DNA from 2 places in the Streptomyces sp. NPDC127097 genome. Region 2 is predicted to be linked to the other one. Evidence: predicted binding sites of a transcription regulator. Region 2 holds the regulator's gene; the other holds the start of a gene.
What was found. Region 2 encodes HspR, which represses chaperone genes until heat shock. Its sites were predicted from a motif close to TTGAGNNNNNNNNNCTCAA; they were not measured.
Positions count from the first base shown of each region.

Region 1: a site for HspR is predicted at 1,721-1,739, ahead of lon (endopeptidase La). Genes of this name have one in related genera too.

Region 1 covers NZ_JBHXFI010000030.1:63,863-67,066, forward strand. Annotated here, with positions in the region: gene lon (endopeptidase La) at 1-1,698, opposite strand, end outside; gene ACFWJW_RS22675 (pentapeptide repeat-containing protein) at 1,921-2,754, opposite strand; gene ACFWJW_RS22680 (YfbM family protein) at 2,955-3,204, shown strand, end outside.
Region 2 covers NZ_JBHXFI010000022.1:14,183-17,386, forward strand. Annotated here, with positions in the region: gene ACFWJW_RS18520 (Uma2 family endonuclease) at 1-313, shown strand, start outside; gene ACFWJW_RS18525 (pyridoxamine 5'-phosphate oxidase family protein) at 343-747, shown strand; gene ACFWJW_RS18530 (hypothetical protein) at 1,151-1,555, shown strand; gene ACFWJW_RS18535 (heat shock protein transcriptional repressor HspR) at 1,662-2,117, opposite strand; gene dnaJ (molecular chaperone DnaJ) at 2,119-3,204, opposite strand, start outside.

The DNA.
Region 1 (3,204 bases), on a different contig from region 2:
CTCCAGATTCCGTACGCCCGCCTCGCGGGTGTATTCGCCCGCCAGCTTGCGCAGCGCCTCGTCCTCCAGGGTCACCTCGCCGGGCTCCATACCGGCCCGCTCCAGCTGGCGCGGCAGCAGATGGTCCCGGGCGATGACGACCTTCTCGTCCTCCGTGTAGCCGTCCAGCCGGACCAGCTCCATACGGTCGAGCAGCGGCTCGGGGATGGCTTCGAGGACATTGGCGGTGGCCAGGAAGACCACATCGCTGAGGTCGAGTTCGACCTCCAGGTAGTGATCGCGGAAGGTGTGGTTCTGCGCCGGGTCCAGGACCTCCAGGAGGGCGGCGGCCGGGTCGCCCCGGAAGTCGGAGCCCACCTTGTCGATCTCGTCGAGGAGGACGACCGGGTTCATGGAACCGGCCTCCTTGACGGCCCGGACGATGCGGCCCGGCAGCGCGCCGACATACGTACGGCGATGGCCGCGGATCTCCGCCTCGTCCCGGACGCCGCCGAGCGCGACCCGGACGAACTTCCGGCCCATGGCCCGTGCGACGGATTCCCCGAGCGAGGTCTTGCCGACACCGGGCGGGCCGACCAGCGCCAGCACCGCCCCGCCGGCCCGTCGCCCGCCACCGTCCTTGCCCGCTGCCCCCTTCGAGGGCCCGCCGACCAGGCCGAGACCGCGCTCGGCCCGCCGCTTGCGGACGGCCAGGTATTCGGTGATCCGCTCCTTGACGTCCTCCAGGCCGGAGTGGTCGGCGTCCAGGACCTCCTTGGCGCCGGCGATGTCGTAGGCGTCCTCGGTCCGTTCGTTCCACGGGAGTTCGAGGACGGTGTCCAGCCAGGTGCGGATCCAGGAGCCCTCGGGGCTCTGGTCGCTGGACCGCTCCAGCTTGTCGACCTCCTTGAGGGCGGCCTTGCGGACGTCCTCGGGCAGATCGGCGGCCTCGACGCGGGCGCGGTAGTCGTCGCCCTCGTCCTCCGGATCGCCGTTGAGCTCGGCGAGCTCCTTGCGGACCGCCTCCAGCTGCCGCCGCAGCAGGAACTCCCGCTGCTGCTTGTCGACGCCTTCCTGGACGTCCTTGGCGATGGACTCGGCGACATCCTGCTCGGCGAGGTGTTCCCGCAGCACCTCGGTGGCGTACTTCAGCCGCGCGACCGGGTCGGCGGTCTCCAGCAGCTGGACCTTCTGTTCGATGGTCAGGAACGGTGAGTAGCCGGAGTTGTCGGCGAGCGTCGGCACGTCCTCGATCTGCTGGACGCGGTCGACGACCTGCCAGGCGCCGCGCTTGCGCAGCCAGCTGGTGGCCAGCGCCTTGTATTCCGTGACGAGTTCGGTCACCGCACCGGGCAGGGGATCGGGGACCTGCTCCTCGACGGTGGTGCCCTCCACCCAGAGCGCGGCCCCGGGCCCGGTGGTGCCGGAACCGATCCGCACCCGGCCCAGGCCCCGGATCAGCGCGCCGGGATCGCCGTCGGACAGCCGCCCGACCTGCTCGATCCGCCCGAGCGTGCCGATCGCGGCGTACTTCCCGTCGATGCGGGGCACAAGCAGCACCCGCGGTTTGTTCCCCGAGGAGGCGGCCGCCTGGGCGGCCTCCACCGCTGCCCGTACGTCCGCGTCGGACAGGTCCAGGGGCACCACCATGCCGGGGAGCACGACCTCGTCATCGAGGGGCAGCACGGGCAGAGTGAGCGATGTGGACGTCGAAGCCATGATCTCCCCTTCGGCAAGCAAGTTGAGCTGTACTCACTCAATGCGGCCGGGCCCGGAGATGTTCCCCCGGGGGCGTTCGCTGTGAGCGATCAGGGGAGTTGCCGTTCCGGCGGGCCGGGCCCCCGGCGGTCGGGCGGGCGGGGCCGGGCTCCTGTGGGTCAACGGCGGGTACGGCCGGACGAGGCAGGCCGGGGTGCGGGGCAGTGGGGGCGCGGGGCCGCGCTACCAGTGGGCGGGCCGGCTCAGGTTCTGCGGCAGCTCGGTCGCGGCATCGCCCTCGGCCGCGTTCAGCTGCGCCTGGGTGAGGAAGAGCGCGCCGGTGAGATCGGCGCCGGCGAGGTCGGCGGCGCGCAGATCGGCGCCGATCAGGTCCGCCGTGCGCAGATCGGCGCCCTTGAGGTCGGCGGCGATCAGACAGGCCCCACGGAGGTTGGCGCCCCGGAGGTTGGCGCCCTTGAGGCGGGCCCCCATGAGGTCGGCGCCCCGCCGTTCCTTCTTACGGCCCGGGACCTGGGCCCGGACGAGTTCGCTGGTGCGCAGCAGCAGGGCGTTGACCTCGCCCCGGTGGGCCGCCACATCGAGCTCCAGCAGCTCCTCGGCGCCGCCGCGGGTGAGGCGCTCGGTCTCCTCCAGGGCGGCGCGCAGCTCGGCGTGGACCGGGCGGGCCGCCGGCCGGGTCAGCGCCTCGGACAGGTACCAGAGGAGTTCGTGCAGCTGCCGCATGACGGGGAAGACGTCGAACATCTGCCGGGCGGTCCCCGGGGCCCGTCGCCAGTCCTGTCCGTCGAAGGTGACCTGGGAGACCTTCTGCCCGGCGCCGAAGCAGTCGAAGACGGTGCAGCCGGTGAAGCCGCGCGGGCGCAGCTCGTGGTGGATGCCGCAGCGGAAGTCCTGCTGAAGGTTCGGGCAGGGCCGGCCGGCGTCCTTGTCGATGGCGAAGTCCGCCGAGGCCGCGAACGGCAGCGCGACACAGCACAGCCCGAAGCAGCTGCCGCAGTCGGACGTCAGGCCGAGGTCGCCGGCGACGGGAATCGAGGGCTCGCGCTCTGAGGTCAAGGTGGGTGCACTCCTGCGTCGGCGGGCACCGCACGAGGCCGTGCCGGGAAGGGGCCGCCATTCTCCCAGGCGCCGGCGGGGCGGCGACGACCCGGCCGCGCACCGGCGTTCGCCACGCCCGGCCCGTTCCGCCCGCCGCGGCCGGGCACCGCCCCGCCGCGCACCCGGCGTTGTCAGTGGCCGGCCCTAACGTCGGGTCCATGAGCATGATCGGAGAGTACGCACGTGTCACTCCTGCCGAACTCGACCGCGCCCTGGGCGATCCCGAGTGGGCGCTGAAGCTGGTCCGGGGGCGGATGGAAGCGGAAGCCGTCAGTTGCCCGGAGCCCGCGTCGGCGCGCTGCCTGGACATCGACAAGACCTGGGACGCCCTCGCCTTCCTGCTGCGCCGCGCGGCCTTCCCGGTGGACATCGTCCATGGCGAACAGGCCGTCCCGGACGCCGACGACT
Region 2 (3,204 bases):
CGATGCCACGTTCGCGCCCACCGAACTGGATGTGTTCCTGGATGCCGAGCCCTGGATGCCCAGCGACGGCGTCACCCTGGTCATGGAAGTGACATCGAGCAAGCCTGAGCACGACCGCGTCCGCAAGCGGCACTGCTACGCCCACGCCGGCATCCCGTTCTATCTGCTCGTGGACCGCGGCGAGGGCACGATCACGCTGTTCAGCGAGCCCACCGGGAACGACTACGCAGGGCACAACACCGTCCCCATCGGCAAGCCCGTCCCCCTCCCCGCCCCCTTCTCCTTCGACCTCGAAACCGCCGACTTCCTCTGAGTCCCGGGCGCCGAACTACTCTGGCCCCCATGGCCCATGACCTCAGCGCCCTCAGCCCGGAATACCTCGCCTTCTGGGGCGAGTATCTGATGCCGACCCTCACCACGCTGCGTACGGACGGGACGCCCCATGTCGTTCCCGTAGGCGTCACCTACGACGCCGGGCAGCGGATCGCGCGGATCATCACCCGCAAGGACAGTGCCAAGGTCAAGAACATCCTCGCCGCCGGGGCGGACGGTGCCACCGTCGCCGTGTGCCAGGTCGACAAGGGGCGCTGGGCGACGCTGGAGGGCCGGGCCCGGGTGCGTACGGACGCCGAGTCGGTGGCCGACGCGGTGCGCCGGTACGCCGAGCGGTACGGCCGGACGCCGACGCCCAACCCCGATCGCGTCATGATCGAGATCGCGGTGACCAAGGCGATGGGCCGGGCCTGAGCGCCGGCCCGACCGCCGCTCCCCCTCCGGCGCGCTGGCCGGAAACGGTCCCTCCGGATCCGCTCCGGGCCACCCACCTGGTACTCAAGAGCGACGGGAACCGAACAGCTCCGCGCAATCACGGACGACATCGGACCTGTCCCCTGCAAAAGACAGCAGCTGGAGGCCGTATGGCGTCGGCAGTGTGCAAGGTGACGACCGCTCCGCGCCGTCCGTCCCCCGCCCGGCCGCATCCGCACGCCGAGCTCTGCCCGCGCTGCGGCGGCCAGCTCGCCGTGAATCAGGACGGCTGGAAGATCTGCCACGCCTGCGGCTATGCCTCGCCGCCCGGTACAGCCCCTCCTCCACGGGCCGCTCGCGGGGGTATCGTCGCCCCCACAGTCGCCACGCCCCGGAGGGCACGATGAACTCGGTCCGAGTCACGGCGATCGCCTGCCTGATGCCGCTGTCCGAGCTGGACGAGGATCCGTTCCTGGTCGATGACCGCAGCCAGCACGACATGTGCAAGCAGTGGGCGGCGGCCCGTGACTACCACCTGACCTGCCAGCTCAGCCTGCACCAGCTGCGCGCCGACCACGGCGCGCTGTGGCGTGACGTCGAAGAGGGCCTGGTCGATGTGTTCGTGGCGCCCAACCGCCGGGCGCTGGAGAACGCCATCGCCGGTGCGGACGAGTTCACCGCACGGTGCGCCGCGGCCGGCGTCCGCCTGGAGACCGCCGACCTCGACGAGCCGGTCTACACCCTGGCGATGAAGTCGCAGGTGCACCGGCGGCTGTCGATGCCGACGGCCGGATACAACGGCTGCTGAGCGGACCGCGGCCGGGCGCCGCGATCGTACGGAAACGCGAGAAGGGCCGGGTCTCCCCGGCCCTTCTCGCGTTATGTGCCGGGCGTCGGCGCCCCGGCCGCGGCCGTCACTCCGGCCGCTTGTTGGGACGCCAGACCACCAGTGCGCTGGTCTGCTGCACATCCTGATACGGCACCAGATCGCGCCGATAGGAGGCGTGCACCGCCGCCTCCCGCTGCTGCATCGCGCTGGCCGCGCCCTCCAGGGCGCCCTGGAGCTCGACGACCCGCTGCTGGAGGGCCGTGACCTGGTTCTCCAGCTCGATGATGCGCTTGATGCCGGCGAGGTTGATGCCCTCGTCCTGGGACAACTGCTGGACCGTACGGAGCAGTTCGATGTCACGGGCCGAATAGCGGCGGCCCCGCCCGGCCGTGCGGTCGGGCGAGACCAGCCCCAGCCGGTCGTATTGCCGAAGGGTCTGCGGATGCAGGCCGGAGAGCTGAGCCGCGACGGAGATGACGTACACCGGCGACTCATCGGTCAGTTCATAGGGGTTACGACGCTGCCCGCCCCGGCTGTCCATCTCAAGCTCCCTTCGCGGCCTGGAACAGCTCCGCCCGCGGGTCCGGCCCCGCGGTCGCCTCGCGATAGGACTCCAGCGACTCCTTCGCCTTGTCGCTGAGGTCACCGGGGACCAGCACCTCTATGGTGACCAGCAGATCCCCCCGTGTGCCGTCCTTACGGGCCGCGCCCTTGCCACGGGCCCGCATGGTGCGCCCATTGGGCGTGCCGGCCGGCAGCTTCAGCGTCACCGGCGGACCGCCCAGTGTCGGCACCTTGACCTCCCCGCCGAGCGCGGCCTCCGGGAAGGTGACCGGCACGGTGATGGTGAGGTTGTCGCCCTTGCGGCCGAAGACCGGGTGGGCGTCGACATGCACGACCACGTACAGATCGCCCGCCGGGCCGCCCTGCTCGCCCGGGGCGCCCTTGCCGCGCAGCCTGATGCGCTGCCCGTCCGAGACGCCCGCGGGGATGCGGACCTGCATCGTCCGGGCACTGGTCGCCCGCCCGCTGCCCTTGCAGACCTCGCAGGCGTCCTGGGCGATCAGGCCCCGGCCCTTGCAGTCGGCGCACGGGTCGGTGAGCGAGAAGCCGCCGCCCGCGCCCCGGCTGACCTGGCCGGTGCCGACGCAGGTCGGGCAGACCCGCGGGGTGCCGTTCTTGTCGCCGGTGCCGGAACACGCCTTGCACGGCGCCTGGCTGGACATCCGCAGCGGGACCGTGGCCCCGTCGACCGCCTCGGTGAAGCTGAGCGTCACCTCGGACTCGATGTCCTGGCCCCGGCGCGCGTGGGTACGGGTACCGGCGCCGCCGCGGTTGAACAGGCCGCCGAAGACGTCCCCGAGCCCGCCGCCGAAACCTCCGCCGCCGCCCTGGCCCTGCGAGCCCCCGAAGAGGTCGCCCAGGTCGAAGTTGAAGCTGCCGCCGCCGCCCGGCCCCGGCCGGTAGCCGCCGTTGCCGAACAGCGTGCGCGCCTCGTCGTACTCCTTACGGCGCTTGGCGTCGCCCAGGATGTCGTTCGCCTCGGAGATCTCCTTGAAGCGCTCCTCGGCCTTGGCGTCACCCTTGTTGGCGTCCGGGTGGAACTCGCGGGCGAGCTTGCGGTACGC